Desulfitobacterium hafniense DCB-2: one gene and its partner. The main gene of each other region encodes a partner of the protein of the gene in region 2 in a complex. Links are inferred from orthologs where the notes say so. Each region holds a gene or a part of one and is shown on either strand. Other genes may lie near its edges.

Region 1 (8,530 bases), 2.8 Mb from region 2 along the record:
GCAGTAGGAGGCGCGGCATAGAGATTCGCGATGGGCTGCCGCTGCAGATCGAGAACCTGAGCCTTTTCGTTGATAATCAGACCGCCAAAGGTGTGGTAGATGGCGACACCTGTGGGAAAGGCATAGAAGGGGCCGGCGGCAACTTTAAAATGCCCTCCTACTCTGGGAACATCCAACTGAGCCGCGGTACCGTTACCAACAGCTGTGTTATAGTCGTTAATGGTTTTGATCAAGGTTCCTTTATAGACACCATAGGCATCCTGCAATTTCGTGGCCAATTCATCCAGAGTATTGCCTTTGATCACCTTGACTCCCTGGCTTTCATTCATTTTCAGAATGGCGTCTGAGCTTTTGTTTTTGTCAAAGATGGCCTGGTCGGCGATCATAAGAGCCATGCCCCGCTTTTGCTTGATAATGGTTTGGGGGACCCGGGGATACTTGGCATCAATAGGCGAAGTTTCATCCATAAACCGCTTGCCTTGAAGATTGACTAAAATGCCGGTGGTATCTTCCGGGAAAAGGAAGGAGACCCAGCCGGGCGCGGGCGGCCGGCCGTTGCCGATGCCGGGGAGAGTCTGGGGATCGCCGCTCCGGGCCTTTTCATACTCTTCAGGGTTTTCCTCAGTTTGACGATTAGGAGAAATTCCGATGAGGGTTCCGGAGAAAGTGGAGAAACTGCCGCCGGTCAATGCTCCCACACCTTGAGCCATGAGCATACCGCTCCCGGTATTGTAGGGAGTTCCCATATTGCGGACAGTGTCCCCATAGGAGCCTATGTATTGGGCGGTCAGGCCTTTGTTGGCTTGGAAGCCTCCGGCAGCCAAGACCACAGCACCGGCTTTAATAAAGACCGGATTCTCTCCTTTTTTCTGAGCGTAAACCCCGTTGACGGCACCGTTTTCGTCGATAACCAATTGGCGAACCCGGGTGTTGGTTAAGATCTGGCCGCCTTTGCCTTCGATGAATTTTTGCAAAGCATCGAAATAGGCTTTTTGCCTGAGATAGCCCTGCTCTCCGGAGCCCATGGTGTAGTCTTTGAGATAACCCCGATCCCCGCCGGCTGGGGTGATGGGAATGCCGATTTTTTGCAGCCAGGGAATGTAGGTTTGTCTGAAGGTTTCCACATAGGTTTTAGCCAAGACCGGGTCGTGCAAGTCTTCCGTGTGAGCTTTGTATTCCTCCCAGGTTTTGGTGCCCCAGGTGTGGAGCCCGCCGCCGGAATAAATGGAACCACCGCCGATGAAACCACTGATTTCGCAGATGATGACCTTTTTTCCCTCTTCCGCAGCAGCGGCACCCGCACTTAAGCCGCCGTTGCCTGCTCCGACAACGACCACGTCCGTCTCCATATCCCATTTGTCAGGAGTAGCGGCAGGGGGAGTGACATTGGTGGTGTTACAGCCGACTAAGAAGCCGGAACCAGCCATTACGGCAGCGCCTAAGGATGCCTTCTTAAGAAAATCCCGTCGATTTAGAGTCATATTTAATACCCTCCTTTGGTTCAATTTGATGGAGACTGATTTCAGGAGAGAAACCAGTGCTTAACTTATCTACAGGCTTTTATTATTCCAAAAAACTCTAATGTTATTTGATAAATCAGGTTTTCGTAAATAAGGCTTAAAGAAGAATACCGTTATCCGGACCTTAGCACTTTTGAAGAGCATAAGAAAAACGTAAAGACCTCTGGTAGCCAGTGGTCTTTACGTTAAGCTTAACCGCCATATTTATTAAGTTAAGATGCAGTCAATGTTTACGCTTTGTCGGCTTGTCGGCGTATTCTGGCCTGCAGTCTTGACTATGCTTTTTCCGCTTCCAGGGGACTGCTTTTTAGGAAGATGGTCAGGAAAGCGGCGATCAGACAGAGAGCGGCAGCGATTAAATAAGCATAGAAGTAACTGTTGGTCAGGTCCACCACTGCTCCGGCCATCAGAGGACCGAAGACTCCGCCCACACCCCAGGCGGTGAAGATCAGCCCGTAGTTGACACCGCCGTTTTTGGTGCCGAAAAAGTCATAAGTGGCTGAGGGGAAAAGGGAAAGGAGGGAACCATAGCTCAGACCGGTCATAATGGCCCCCAGGGCGATGAGCGCGGGGCTGCTGTAGAAGGTAAAGGCCAGCATATTAAGACCTTGCAGACTGAAAAAGATGCGCATGGTCCAACTTCTGCCGATTCGGTCTGAAAGCCAACCGGCCAACACCCGGCCGCCGGCGTTAAAGATGGCCAACAAAGCGACCATGGCGAAACCCCAGGAGATCCCGGTCTGAAGCTTAGTGATGGTGGAAAGCTGCCCGATGATCATAAGTCCTGCGGTAGCACCGGCAGCGAACATAACCCAGAGGAGATAGAAGCGGGGATCTTTAAGCATTTCCTGCCAGCTGAAATCCCCTTTTGCTGCAGGCGGAGGAGATGGGGGAGCATTGAGGGAAGTGGCGGCTTGGGGAGAGGCCGGTGTGGAGGGAGCGGTGGGGGTGGGGTTAGATTGAGGAACTGCTAATACTTGGGAGAGAGCAACAATGGCAAAGAGGAAAATCAATCCCTCAATGCGGAAGGCGCTTTTGACACCGAGATTGCCGATGAGAGAATTGGTCAGGGGAGCGATGTAGAGGGAGGCTAATCCAAAACCGGCGACGACGATGCCTGAGATCAGGCCTTTCTTTTGGGGAGGGAACCATTTTACAGCGGCCGGGGTTGCTGCCGAATAGCCAAGGCCGATCCCAATTCCGGCGATGAGTCCGAAGGTTAAGGTGAGGACGAAGAGAGAATCCGTCAGGCTGCTTAGAATAAGTCCTCCTCCGGCGAAGATGCCTCCTGCCGTAGCCACCCAGCGGGGTCCGAAACGGTCCTGGAGGCGGCCTCCGGGAACCATCATCAGGGCAAATACCGCACAGGCCACCGTATAGGGCAGGGAGGCGGCAGTTTTTGACCAGGCTAATTGCTCGGTCAAGGCAGCGGCGAAAACACTCCAGGTATAGAGCACTCCCAGGGCAAGGTTGATACCTGTGCCGGCAAAGGTTACAGTCCACCCGCGCGTAGTTTTATTCATAATCTCGCTCCTTTCCTTTGGGAAACGTTGGGGCTCAAGAAAATCCGATGGGAATTGACAATAATTATGAAATTATGGCTTTGGTCATCTTTGACAGGATTCATTTAAGACGGCTGCGGGGTTTTATATTTTCATCAATATACATTTAGGGAGGCTTATCATATACACTAGGAAAATGAAGGCTTGGAATGCTGGAGATATGGTTAAAGAAAGGCCAGGGGAATCCCTGGCCTCATAGTAGTGAGGGACTTCTCACTATGGGGTTGACTTACTCCTGGTAATTGGCTTTAAGGGTATTGACCACAGAGGCATCGGCCAAAGTGGTGGTATCACCGATAGCACGTCCCTCGGCAATGTCTCTGAGGAGGCGGCGCATGATCTTACCGCTGCGGGTCTTGGGCAGTTCGGCGGTAAAGAAGATATCATCCGGCCGGGCCAGAGCTCCGATCTTCTTTGCCACATGTTTCTTTAATTCGTCCTCCAGATCGGGAGTGATTTCGATGCCTTCCTTTAAAGTGACGAAACAGGCCAGGGCCTGCCCTTTAACTTCATGGTTTTTACCGATAACGGCAGCCTCGGCAACAGAGGGGTGATCCACTAAAGCGCTTTCCACTTCCATGGTGCCGATCCGGTGACCAGAAACGTTGATGACATCATCCACCCGGCCCAGTATCCAGAAATATCCGTCCTTATCCCACTTGGCGCCATCACCGGGGAAGTAGACTCCCGGCCAGTTGCCGAAGTACGTCCGCTCGAAGCGCGCCGGATCTCCGTAGATATTGCGCAGCATAGCAGGCCAGGGCTCCTTGATAGCCAGGTAGCCGCCGCCTCCCTTGGGGACGGGATGGCCGGCGCTGTCCACCACTTCGATTCTGACTCCTGGGAAAGGTACGGTACAGGAACCGGGCTTTAAGGAAGTAATTCCCGGCAGAGGGGTCATCATAATCATACCCGTCTCGGTTTGCCACCAGGTATCCACGATGGGGCACCGTTCCCCGCCGATGTATTTGTAGTACCACATCCAGGCTTCCGGATTGATGGGTTCACCCACAGAGCCCAGCAAGCGCAGGCTGGATAGATCCCGGCTCTGGGGATATTGGGGACCCCACTTCATAAAGGTCCGGATGGCGGTGGGTGCGGTATAAAGAATGGTGACTTTGTATTTCTCGACGATTTCCCAGAACCGATCCCGGTTCGGATAATCAGGACTTCCCTCATACATAAGGACAGTGGCTCCATTGGCCAAGGGGCCGTAGACAATATAGGAGTGACCGGTAATCCAGCCCACATCCGCGGTGCACCAGTAAACATCCTCTTCCTTGAGATCAAAGACCCAGCGATGGGTGGTGGATACCCCTACCATATAGCCCCCCGTGGTATGGACTACACCCTTGGGTTTTCCTGTGGTACCGCTGGTGTAGAGGATAAAGAGCATATCTTCTGCATCCATGGGCTCCGCCGGACACACCGGGGAGGCCTTGGCCATTTCTTCATGATACCAAAGGTCCCGCTCTTCCTTCATTTGTACGGTTTGTTTGGTTCGTTGAATGACAAAGACATGTTCCACGCAGTCCACGCCGTCCAAAGCGATATCGGTATTATCTTTCAAGGGGATGGTGTTGCCCCGGCGGAAGCTGCCATCGGAAGTGATGACGGCTTTGGCCTGAGCATCAATGACCCGATCCCGCAAAGCTTCCGAACTGAAGCCTCCGAAGACCACACTGTGGGGAGCCCCAATCCGGGCGCAAGCCAGCATGGAAATCACAGCTTCCGGAATCATGGGCAGATAGATGGTGACCCGATCACCTTTGTTCACCCCATTGGCTTTGAGGACATTAGCGAATTTGGAGACTTCACGATGGAGATCCTGGTAGGTAAGAACCTGGCTGTCCCCGTTTTCGCCTTCGAAGATAATAGCGGCTTTATTGCGATGCCAATCCTGGAGGTGGCGATCCAGACAGTTGGCGGAGGCGTTGAGTTTCCCGCCGACAAACCACTGGGCGAAGGGAGGATTCCACTCCAGGGTTTTTTCCCAAGGGCTCAACCAGGAGAGTTGTTTAGCCTGTTCCTCCCAAAAGCCGAGGCTTTGACCTTGTTCATAGATATCCGCGCTTTGAATGAGTGCGTTTTTGTGGAATTCCTCACTGGGGATGAACTGTCTATCCTCTTCCAGCAAAGCCTCAAGATTCTTTTCTTCCATAGGTAGTCCTCCTTCTCTCATACCATCCTCAATAGTTTATAAAGATGAAAATGTTTATTGCATTGTATCAAAGGGGGGAAAGGAAGAAAACGGAATAAGAATGAAAGGGCGGCGGACCGGGATTAAAGGAGCTTTCCGGGAAGTTATCCGGGGCACAAACTTTGGAGAAAAAGTTCCTTCCAGGGCGAATGGTCGTTTTTTCTAGGGCAATGGGGAGGCGGGGGAACTTGGGGGTTCAACGGTGGCTTGACGGTGTTGAACGGGGGTTTTAATATGGGAAAGAAAGGCCATGCTATATTAAGGATAGAAAGGATAGCTTCCAGATGGATGATAAGAGGAATATTTGTCTGAAGGTTGCTTATGACGGGACCTATTACCATGGGTTTCAACGCCAGCCGGAATTCCACGGCCCCACTATTCAAGGTACTCTGGAGACAGTGTGGGCTAAGCTGGTGGAAGAACAAGTAACCCTCAATACAGCCGGACGAACAGATACAGGGGTTCATGCCGCCGGTCAAGTGGTAAATTTCCGGACCGGGGCCCGGATCCCCGTAGATAAGATTCCCAAGGCTTTTAACAGTCTGCTCCCCCGGGATATCCGCATCCTGGCGGCTCAGGAAGCAGCGGAGGATTTTCATGCCCGTTTCTCCGCTAAGTGGAAGCGCTATGACTACCGGATCGATAACCATCCGGTAGCCGATGTCTTTACCCGGCTGTACTCTTTGCATGAGCCTGTCAGGCTGGATTGGCAAAGGATGCAGCAGGGGGCCCAGTATTTGGTGGGACGGCATAATTTTAAAGCTTTTTCAGCGGCAGGGGGAACCAGCAAAACCTTTGAACGCACCCTCTATCTATGTCAAGTGGCGGAGAATCAGGGACATCTCCGGATTACCTGCATCGGCGATGGCTTCCTTTATAATATGGTGCGTATTATTGCCGGGACCTTGGTTTATGTGGGGAAAAACCGCATTCAGCCGGGGGAGATTCCGGATATACTGGCGTCTCTCGATCGGAAACGGGGGGGAGTTACGGCAACTCCCCAGGGACTCACTCTGAGTTATGTTCATTATGGGGAAGAGCTGCCCAGGGATATTTTTCCTGAGTTGTTTCAGGAGGGCGTTAGCCATGATTCTAGATAAACCACGGAGTACCTGAAGATCTTTTTTTGCCGGGCTGTCCCAAAAACGAAAGCGCTTTCGTTTTTGGGACAGGAAAATAATTCACTGAAAGGAAAGCCTGAGGAAAGTCAATTCTCCTCAGGCTTTTGGCATTGACTGCTTAAAACACTATGGGGGGATTTTTTTTATTGACAATAAATAGGAATGAGAGTAATATCCAAGATGAAGAAATGAACTTGAATTCATTATTTGATTTAAGCGAATTTGAACGGGGAGATAAGTTTGAACTACCAAGTGAAGGAAGTGGCTTTAAAAGACAGCTTTGCTTTTTGGCAGAGCTTTGAAGATGAGGAGCGGGTGTTGTTTTATCATCCTTTCCAGCAACAGCTTATTATGGGGGCCAGGCGTTTAAAAACCTTTGGGCCGGGGGAGAGCTACCGGGGATATCCCTTTGTCTTTTCCACCAGAACTTTCTTTCCCACCCTTAAAGATCCGAAATGGTCGGGGCTGGGCAATGAGACCATAGCCTTCCAATACTATCTGGTTGAAGAAAAGGCCGGGCAAAAGCTTTATTACGCCCATGAGACAGCCGATATTTCCGCTGTTCCCCCCAAAGAGTTTGCTTCCCATCGACATGATTATGAGATCCTTGCTGATGACTATCAGGAATGGCAGGAGTTATTCCAGTGTGCAAAACAAAAAGTTCTGGCCGGGAAAGTTCAGAAAGTGGTGATTTCCCGGGAGATAAAAATTCAGTGTAATACCATGGTGTCCGTTGAAAGTGTGTTGAAAAACCTTATGGAGAAAAATCCCCATTCCTTCGTTTTTGCCTATTGTAAGGAGGGAAAGACCTTCCTTGGCGCAACGCCGGAAATAGTAGCGAGGAAGGAAAAAGGGCAAATCATGAGCTATGCTTTGGCGGGTACCCGGGCACGAACTGCTGATGAAGAGGATGAGCAAGGGAAGACGGCCCTTCTCAACGATCCCAAAAACCGTCATGAGCATCAAATAGTCCTGGATTACATAGCCAAGGTCATGAACACATACAGCGATGAAGTCCTGATCGGAGAGACGACGACGTTGCAGCTCAGGAATTTGTATCACCTGAAGACTCCTCTGGCAGCGAAGGCCAAGGAGAATAGCTCTTTAACCGCTTGGGTTGCACGCCTGCATCCTACCCCGGCCTTAGGCGGATATCCGGTGGCAGAGGCTTTGGCCATCATCGCCCGCTGGGAAAAGCATGAGCGGGGGCTATATGCCGCACCGCTGGGCATCATGAACGAAGAGGGGGATGGCATCTTTGTGGCCGGAATCCGCTCGGCTCTCATTGAGGGAAGGACAGTTTATGCCTATACAGGCTGTGGGATCGTCGCCAGTTCAGAATGTGCAGAGGAGTATGCGGAGACGGCCCATAAAGCCAAAACCATCCTGGAAAGTCTGTGATAAAGGGGAACAACGATGACAAATTATATTGCGGCCCTGGTTGACGAATTATACCAGCTCGGTGTGCGTGAAGCGGTCATCAGTCCCGGTTCCCGTTCCACTCCCCTCTCCGTGCTGTTTTGCGAATACGGCTTTCAGGTCTATGTCGGTATCGATGAACGGTCGGCAGGGTTTTTCGCATTAGGCATAGCTAAGGAAAAAGAGCGCCCCGTTGTGCTGGTATGTTCCTCCGGTTCGGCGGTGGCCCATTACTTCCCGGCTATCGTCGAGGCAAAGCATTCCCATGTCCCCTTAATCGTTTTAACGGCAGACCGGCCCCCCGAGTTGCGTCAGGTGGGGGCTCCTCAAACCATCGATCAAATCAAGTTTTATCATGATTACGCCAAGTACTTTGAAGAACTGGCTCTTCCTGAAGAAAGGGAAGGCATGTATCGGTATGTGCGCGGGGTGATGCGCAAAGCCTATGTAAGTTCTTTGGATCAGGGATATGGGGTAGCTCATATCAATATCCCTTTGCGTGAACCCTTAAGCCCTGATCTGGATGGGGTGGATTTCACGGCGGGCCGCTTGGACTATCCTTTTGCCTGGAAAACAGGGGAGAAGGGGCTAACTATGGATAGTTCGGTTTTCCAGGATAAAAAGGGAATCATTATCTGCGGCGGTGATCCTTACGCGGATTATCACAGGGAGGTTCTGGAGCTGGCAGAGCGCTTAAAGGCCCCCCTG
Region 2 (8,312 bases):
CAGTTCAGAGGCACTGTTTTCCGTCAGACCATGTTTGCGGAATTTGAAAAGAAAACCCATGCTCTGGTGGAACAAGGGGAGGCCCTCACTGCGGAATTGTTATCCAGCACTTATCTTAAGCTCAATGAGGACTACTACGGACCGGATGTGGTGATGGACCCGCAAATTGCTATTGAATGGGCCAGAATCCCTCATTTTTACAATGCTTTCTACGTTTACAAATACGCTACAGGGTTCTCGGCAGCCACAGCCTTAGCGAGGAAAATTCTCGACGAAGGGGAACCGGCAGTGGAGCGTTACCTTAGATTCCTATCCAGCGGCAGCTCCGACTATCCGATTGAGTTGTTGCGTGAAGCCGGTGTGGATATGGAGACGCCGGTGCCGGTAAGGGAGGCCTTGCAGGTCTTTACGAGCCTGTTGGATCGGTTGGAGGGGTTGCTTTAAGCTGAGTCTCCAAGGTAGGGGTTCTCGAGGATTCTCCGGGGTCATCCGGAATTCTCCAGGATTTTGATTTACACTGGTCGCTCCATAAGCTGCGCGGACAAAACTAACGCGAAAAGCCCCCCGCTCCGAAAGGTGCCCCGCCAAATCGCTCCTGCTCAATGGCGGGTTGGAAACGTCCTGTTTCCAACCTTTCTCCGCAGCGTGCTTTTCGCGAAGTTTTGTTTCCGCTCGCTTAAATTCGCTTCCCTTGTGTAAATCAAAATCCTTGGGCCGTTTTTCGGGTTTAGCTGAGCAGGGCGTTGTAGGATATGTGGAGTAAGTGGCTCTATTCAAGCCGCCTTTTCCGTCTTTACCGACGCCGCTTGGGCGGCAGGGTCGGCGATCTGTAAGGCTCTGAAGAAGGCTCGAGCTGATCCTGGAAATGCCTTGCAAAGCCTCGCAAAGAGTCCAGGCACTGGGGCTCCAAAGGGAAAGCTAAAAGTCCCCGCAAGCAGTAGTTTTGCGCACAAAAGCGAAACGGATTTAGCGGAGGGGCGGTCAGGTCAACGAGACTTTCTTAACGTAGCGGAGCCACGGTTCACATCAGGTATTACCCTGAGGTTTGGCGTAGCTGTTAAGAAAGCGAGTTGACCAGCCCTGGAGCTATGGAGTGAGCGTTGTGCGTAAAGCTACGCGACCCGGGCGACCCGGACAAATCGGACAGATTAGACAAACAAGCAACTGCTTCCCGTCCTCTGCCGATGCCGCCCCATTAGGCACAAACACCCGCCCTAAAATCTATGCTATAAAAGAACTCAGCCTTACACGCTGATTCTCAGAAAGAAAGGAAGAAAAGATCATGAGTGACGCCTGCGGCTCCTGCCCATCGGCAAGTTCCTGTACTACAGGAAGCTGCCCTTCTACACAACCGGAGAAAACCAAAGCCCAACAAGCTAGCAATATCAAAAATGTCATCGCGGTCATGAGCGGCAAAGGGGGCGTGGGGAAATCCTCCGTTACCTCCATGCTGGCGGTGAGTTTAATGCGCCAAGGCTTTAAAGTGGGTATTTTAGACGCGGATATAACCGGACCCAGCATTCCGAGAATTTTCGGACTGAGGGATAAGGCCAATATGAATGAGGTAGGGGTTATTCCTGGTGAAACCTCTCATAGAATTAAAGTGATGTCCCTCAATCTCATGATTCCTAACGAAGACGATCCGGTGATCTGGCGTGGTTCCATCATTACCCAGCTGGTACAGCAGTTCTGGACAGATGTCGTTTGGGGAGAGCTGGATTATCTGCTCATCGATTTGCCGCCAGGAACGGGAGATGTCCCCATTACTGTCATGCAATCCTTGCCCGTATCCGGTGTGGTCATCGTAACCAGCCCTCAGCAGCTGGCGGGGATGATTGTTCGCAAGGCCATCAATATGGTCAAGAAATACGATGCAACGATATATGGCTTGGTGGAAAATATGGCCTATGTTGCCTGCCCTCAGTGTGAGGAGCGGATTGAGATTTTCGGAAAACCCCATGGGGAAGCAGAAGCTGCTCAAAATGAGATTCCCTATCTTGGTCAATTACCCATTGATCCGGTCTTGGCCACCATGTCGGATCTAGGCAAGATAGAGGATTATGAATCCGCTGGCTTTACGCAAATTGCCAAGAATTTGGCTGAAGTTATACAGGAAAAGCAAAAGTAAAAGCAGAAAAAAGAAAAGGTAAAATTAAAATTGAAAGAGGGGGTGACCTGGCTTAGCCAGGATAATATGGAATCAACGATTCGGGACATCGGATTGGCACCGCAAGGACAATTAAAAATCGATTGGGTGCAGGCCCATATGCCGGTTCTCAACACCTTAAGAGAAGAGTTTGAGAAAACCCAGCCTTTTCAAGGCAAGAAAGTGACCATTTGCCTGCATTTAGAAGCCAAGACAGCTTATCTGGCGAAAGTGGTTCAAGCGGGCGGAGCTGAAGTTACTGTGGCGGCCAGCAACCCTTTATCCACCCAGGATGATGTGGTGGCTGCTTTGGTAGCCGGCGGTGTCCATGCCCATGCCTGGTATGGTGCTACCGATGAAGAGTACCATCAGCACCTGCACAAGGCTTTGGATTTTGAGCCGGATTATATTATTGATGATGGGGGAGATTTGGTATCCACCCTGCACAAGGAGCGCCGGGAGCTGCTGCCTAAGGTCCTGGGAGGTGCTGAAGAGACCACGACAGGCATCCTCAGACTGCGCGCCATGGAGAAAAACGGTGAATTGGCCTTCCCCATGATGGCGGTCAATGATGCTGAGATGAAATACCTTTTTGACAATCGCTATGGCACAGGCCAATCGGTCTGGGATGGGATCATGCGCACCACGAATCTGGTGGTGGCCGGCAAGACGATTTGCGTAGTGGGCTATGGCTGGTGTGGCAAAGGTGTGGCTTTACGGGCCAAAGGCTTAGGTGCCCGGGTGATTATCTGTGAAGTCAATCCGATTAAAGCCAATGAAGCTTGGATGGATGGCTTCGAAGTGATGCCCATGTTGGCTGCCGCTCCCTTAGGCGATTTCTTCGTCACAGTAACGGGAAATAAGAATGTCATCTCAGGTGAGCACTTCCAAGTCATGAAGGATGGAGCAATCCTCGCCAATGCCGGTCACTTCGATGTGGAGGTCAATAAAGTCCAGTTGGCGGCTATGGCCCAAAGTTGTCATGAGGTTCGCCGCAATATTGAAGAATATCTGCTTCAGGATGGGCGGAAGATCTACCTCCTGGCAGAAGGACGCTTGGTCAATTTGGCGGCAGGAGACGGTCATCCCGCCGAAGTTATGGACATGACCTTTGCTTTGCAAGCCTTGGCCTTGCATTATCTTGCTACAGCAAAAACCCCCCTGGAGCCTAAAGTTTACTCCGTCCCCACGGAAATGGATATGCGAGTGGCCGAGTTAAAATTAAAAACCTTAGGTTTAAGCATCGATCAATTGTCTGAGGAACAAAAAAGCTACCTCGCCAGTTGGCAGCATAGTTAAGAAGAGCCTTTTAAAACAATTCAATATTCAGGTCCTGATGATCAACAGTCATGAGGACCTTTTTGTTGTTTAAAAACATTGTAAAAGAGTGAAAAATAGCTTTTGTTCTATTCTGTTATAGTATACAATAGAAACAATACATTGTATTAGCATCAGATAAGTCTTGGGTGATTGTAGGGGGGATAGATATGCCGATGTTTCTCGTTCGTTCCTTGAGTCAGGATATCATCGGAGAGAGCAAAGGGCTGCGACAGGCCGTTGAGGGATGTCGAAAAGCTGCTAAAGAAAATGCCCCGGTTATGTTTCAGGGTGAGGTCAGCACGGGTAAACTACTTTTAGCCGGCTTTCTGCATAAAGAGAGTAAACACTCCCGGCAGCCCTTGCTTGTGGTGGATTGCATTAAGGACGAGGACATGATTCACGAACTACTTGCTCCCGGTTTTGAGTGCAAGCAACTGGACCGTTATGAGGGAGGCAGTATCTATTTTCGTGAAGTGGCAACCCTCAGCCTTGGCAAACAGAATCAGCTCTATAAAGCTCTTGAAAAGATAGAAAAGAGAAAAATCAGAGCATTTCTGAGTTCATCCCAAAATATTCATTTAATGAGAATGGAAAAGGCCTTTGATCCCGATCTCTATGATTATGGCAGTCAATGGGAGATTGCTGTTCCCCCCCTACGGCAAAGAAAAGAAGATATCCTTCCCCTAGTCCGGCATTATATCGGAGTATTTAATTTGAAATTAAGAAAGTCTATCCAGGGGCTGACTCCACAAGCAGAAGAAATTCTTTTAGCTTATCGGTGGCCGGGGAATGTGGATGAACTAAAGCAAATTATCAACAGAGCCATGCACCTGTCCAACGAATCCCATATCTCCCAGCGTCATCTTAGCGACAATTTGGGAATATCCAAAGAAGATGGCTTCAGCCACGGGGTAATGCCTTTGGAGCGAATGGAGGAAATCCTTTTACGAAGTGCTTTGGAGCGCTATGGATTTACACTGGAAGGCAAGAAAAGAGCGGCAAGAGCTCTTAACATTTCCTTAGCAACACTGTACAATAAGCTTAAGCGGTATAATCTTAATCCATAACCAACCATACCAAGGTTGCGTAAGGAGGATACAGGGTGAAACAGACCTTTCCGACCCACAAGGGGGAGCTTATTGTTGAAGGGCCGGTTACGGCAGAGAGCTTAAGTCAATTGAGTTTTGACGATGATTTGAGGGCATTCCGCCCTCCGAAGCGCCAAAAAGAAGCCTTGATTGAAATCAGTGAAATTCCTGATGGCCGCATCATTATTGCCCGAATCGAGAATGATATTATGGGCTATGTAACCTTTCATCCCCCGGATTGTTTTGAACGGTGGGCTAAAGGCCCTCCGGAACTTTTGGAATTAGGGGCCATCGAGGTTTCCCCAAAAGTCCGGGGACTTGGGGTGGGGAAAAAACTGCTGCAAGTCGCTTTTTCTGATCCCGCTATGGAGAATCATGTCGTCATAGCTACAGAGTATTATTGGCACTGGGACTTGGAAAGGACGGGGCTGCGGGTTTGGGAGTACCGTGAAGTAATGGATCGTCTTATGTCAAGCGCAGGTTTGCACATAAGGGAGACGGATGATGAGGAGATATGTTCCCATCCGGCCAATATGCTTACGGTACGCTATGGTAAAAACCTTTCCCAAAGCAGTATCGATCATTTTGAAAAGATTTTGTTCGCAAATTCCGAACGGGGGGATTGCCTTGCCGGAAACGAATCAAGACCCTCTAAGCCAGGTAATTAACGCTGTGCAGGGAATTTATGGCCGTAAAGATCAGGCTCATGATCTGGAACATGCTCTCCGGGTCAGAGCATGGGGCAAGCAGATTGGGATACAGGAGGGTGCCGATCTATTGATTGTGGAGCTGGCAGCTATTCTTCATGATATTGGCCGCTCCGGAACCCTATCGAAAACCCATGCTGAGAGCGGTGCGGCCTTGGCCGGTGGCATCCTGCATAAATGCGGATACCCGGAAGACACTATTGAAGCTGTTAAAGCAGCTGTCCTTTCCCACTCACGGGAAGGCTATGAACCGGAAACGTTGGAAGCAAAGATTCTTTATGATGCCGATAAATTGGATTTTGTAGGTCCTATGGGGATTGCCAGGCTTTTTGTCTGGTTGGGGAAAGAAGGAAAACCTTTTTTTGGGCCGGATTCCTGTGAATCCTTTTACCGTGAAAGGATTCGTCACTACCATGAGCATATCCACACCCAGACCGCACGGGCGCTTTTTGAACCGCTCTTTTTGTATTCTGAGAATTTTTGGTCTGAGTTGGAAAAAATGAGGCTTAAAAAAGGCTAAGCTGGTTAAACTATGGATATATCTTTTTTGAGGAAAGGAAGTATATCCATTGCGCTGGTTGGGACGTATTTTAATCATCTTCATTTTACTTATGGCAGCTAAAGGCTTGTTTGCTCCAGAACAGCCTCAAGCCTATATTTCCGCACCGCGAACTCAGGTTTTATTGGAGGAAATCCACTGGCGTTCTGTTCAGATTCAACAAGCAGCACGGGATTTGCCCGGAAGTATCGAAGTGATGTTGCGAAAAATTTTTTCTGACGGAAAACCCGCATCTGAAGCCAAATCAGTTTGATAAACACCATTGATTTTGCCGGTATTGTTTTAATAAGCCAAAAAGAGAGCGCAAAGCTCTCTTTTTTGAATTTGTTGCTTTTTTTCATTCATTATCAAAGGCAATCGAGAATATGAATAGGCAAAGGTCGTTTTAAAAATTGTTCGTTTCGGTGTACAATAAGCGATGTAATCTTCTTTGAACTAGGGTGCGCTATTCTAGTGCGTAAAATGACTGTCGAAGGCGGGCCTAAGAATCCGCTAAGGGCATACCGATGAAGTTCCTGGTGGTGGCTTTCGACGCCCAGTCGAGGGTTGCTGCTGGGAGTTAAGGATGAGGGGGATCTGCAATGGCATGCGGGCGATACCCTCTTCCGTGGAGGCCTAAGTTCGTGGCTGCTTTTGGTTACGGCTTGGGGTATGAACCTGCATTAGGAAGGAACTTAGTGCAGTGTAGCCTGCCTTGAGGTGGAGAAGTTGGGAGGGCTGAAGGAACTTCTGTTCATTGGCCGATGAGCTTAAGTTTGCCTGAAATTCTTTTCTGCAAAAGAGGCTAGACCGTCACGGAGCGTGAAGGAAAACTTCTAGAGCGAAAACCAACGAGGATTAAAGTGCGTTCTTAGTGGCGATCAAGTGCTGGAAATGGTGACATTCTGGGCTGAGGGAAAAGGGAAACCGCCTGTCAGGAAACTGCAGGAGCTCAGTGGGAAAACCTACTTGACCTATGGCGCAATATTTATTCGTTGGTGTCCTAAGGTTCAAAGAGCAGCACCTCTCGTGAGAGAGGTGTTTTTACTTTTATCTTACTTTCTTTAGGCACAGAAAGCCAATGAGTGAATAGTCTGATATTAATAGAATAAATTTCCAAAATATATCACTTTTATAATTAATTGTGTGAAGGATTAAAGGCATTTTTCGCGAATACTACAATGCATAAGAAATGTGGGCTGAATCCGGACCGTGTGTCTGGAACGGGGGATAATCTTTTGGGGTGAATCGCAGTCATGCGTAGGGCTTGCACCTTTTTGCCCGAATCCGTCAACTAACCTCGTAAGCGACGAAAGGTGGAAAATTCATGGACTCTTCCTCTAAAAGGGGATGGGTGGCCAGTGTGGTGTTATCCGGCACCTTATTGGTAAGCAGCCTCCCGGGCATCTATGGGCCTGGAAGTGCCGCAGTGCCTGTGACAAGCTCCGAATCTATTCTCTTAAGGAACGCTTCATTATTTCAGACTCAGCAGGCTCAAACTCAAACTGTTGCCGATACGGTACTCTCCCCTGAGGTTCAAGCAGAAAAAAAGGATGTGATCCGGCAACCTGAAGCAGCAGCAATGGCCTTAGCTTACGCTTCGGTATCTGTAGCTGCCGATACGGATAGTCAGAGGGAATCACAGCAATTTACAGAAGAGGCTCAGGAAGATATCGTGTCTACCCCTGAAGAAACGATGGCAGCGATGGACATCGAAAAGCTTTCCCAAGAGCGGGCTTTGCGACAAGCTGCGGCTGCTCCTGTTCAGGAGATCTCCCGTGGCGGTAGTTCCAAAGTCGAAGAAATCAGCGACAATGCCCAAAAGCTGATCGGTACCCCCTATGTGTTTGGCGGGACGACTACGAATGGCTTTGATTGCTCCGGTTTTACTCAATATGTATTTAAAGGTTCAGGAATTGACTTGCCCCGAACCTCATATGCTCAATATGGAATAGGAACAGCAGTCAGCAAAGACGAGCTTCAGATCGGTGATTTGGTCTTCTTCGCCACTTACGATAGCGGAGCGTCCCACGTGGGAATCTATATAGGAGAAGAGAACTTTATTCATGCCGCCAGAAGCGGTATTAAGATCACCGGCTTATCGGACAGTTATTATGCTGGTCGTTACCTTGGAGCCAGGAGAGTTTTCTAATTCATAGGCTTGTCAATAGGGACAAAGGAACATAATGGGGAATATACTGAAGGAGTATCGCCTCATTGCTTTTTTAAAGCAGTGAGTGATACTCCTTTTTAGCTCTCCCAGCTCTGTTTCCGTCTGCTAAATTAGGCTATGACCATCTTTTCGGATCGGAAGCAAATTACCAACCGGTTGGTAATTTGGCTTTAATCGTCAATAAGGCAGCCAGGGCACCGGCAGATAGCTCTTGCATTCCCCGCCGAGCTCCGCCAATGTCCGGTTGTGGATATAGAGGTCCGTCTTGGCACATTGTTTCATCCGCTTATAATAGCATTGGCGGCAGAGTTCAACACGGTAATTAAGAATCATGGTTTTC

Evidence for each region.
Region 1: the proteins of DHAF_RS15195 (region 2) and acs are in contact, whole or in part, in a cryo-EM structure (PDB 9G7F), measured with the Bacillus subtilis proteins. The link is inferred for Desulfitobacterium hafniense DCB-2 from one-to-one orthologs.

What each region holds. Positions count from the first base shown.
Region 1 is NC_011830.1:499,787-508,316, forward strand. What follows is about bases 2,778-5,729. They hold acs (acetate--CoA ligase), read right to left. Parts: upstream 5,244-5,729; coding sequence 3,312-5,243; downstream 2,778-3,311. Other genes in these bases: DHAF_RS02410 (L-lactate MFS transporter), read right to left, coding at 2,778-3,043; truA (tRNA pseudouridine(38-40) synthase TruA), read left to right, coding at 5,567-5,729. Outside these bases: DHAF_RS02405 (FAD-dependent oxidoreductase), read right to left, coding at 1-1,481; more of DHAF_RS02410, read right to left, coding at 1,796-2,777; more of truA, read left to right, coding at 5,730-6,382; DHAF_RS02425 (isochorismate synthase), read left to right, coding at 6,626-7,804; menD (2-succinyl-5-enolpyruvyl-6-hydroxy-3-cyclohexene-1-carboxylic-acid synthase), read left to right, coding at 7,820-8,530. UniProt on the Bacillus subtilis protein: Catalyzes the conversion of acetate into acetyl-CoA (AcCoA), an essential intermediate at the junction of anabolic and catabolic pathways. AcsA undergoes a two-step reaction.
Region 2 is NC_011830.1:3,260,884-3,269,195, reverse strand. What follows is about bases 3,662-6,395. They hold DHAF_RS15195 (GNAT family N-acetyltransferase), read left to right. Parts: upstream 3,662-4,568; coding sequence 4,569-5,222; downstream 5,223-6,395. Other genes in these bases: DHAF_RS15185 (hypothetical protein), read left to right, coding at 5,831-6,073; DHAF_RS15190 (HD domain-containing protein), read left to right, coding at 5,182-5,781; DHAF_RS15200 (AAA-type ATPase lid domain-containing protein), read left to right, coding at 3,662-4,533. Outside these bases: pepF (oligoendopeptidase F), read left to right, coding at 1-444; DHAF_RS15210 (Mrp/NBP35 family ATP-binding protein), read left to right, coding at 1,283-2,128; DHAF_RS15205 (adenosylhomocysteinase), read left to right, coding at 2,159-3,445; more of DHAF_RS15200, read left to right, coding at 3,634-3,661; DHAF_RS15180 (C40 family peptidase), read left to right, coding at 7,127-7,951; DHAF_RS26115 (hypothetical protein), read right to left, coding at 8,150-8,305; excinuclease ABC subunit UvrC, read right to left, coding at 8,295-8,312. UniProt on the Bacillus subtilis protein: Part of the acuABC operon, which is possibly involved in the breakdown of acetoin and butanediol. Acts as an acetyltransferase inactivating acetyl-CoA synthetase AcsA via acetylation at a Lys residue.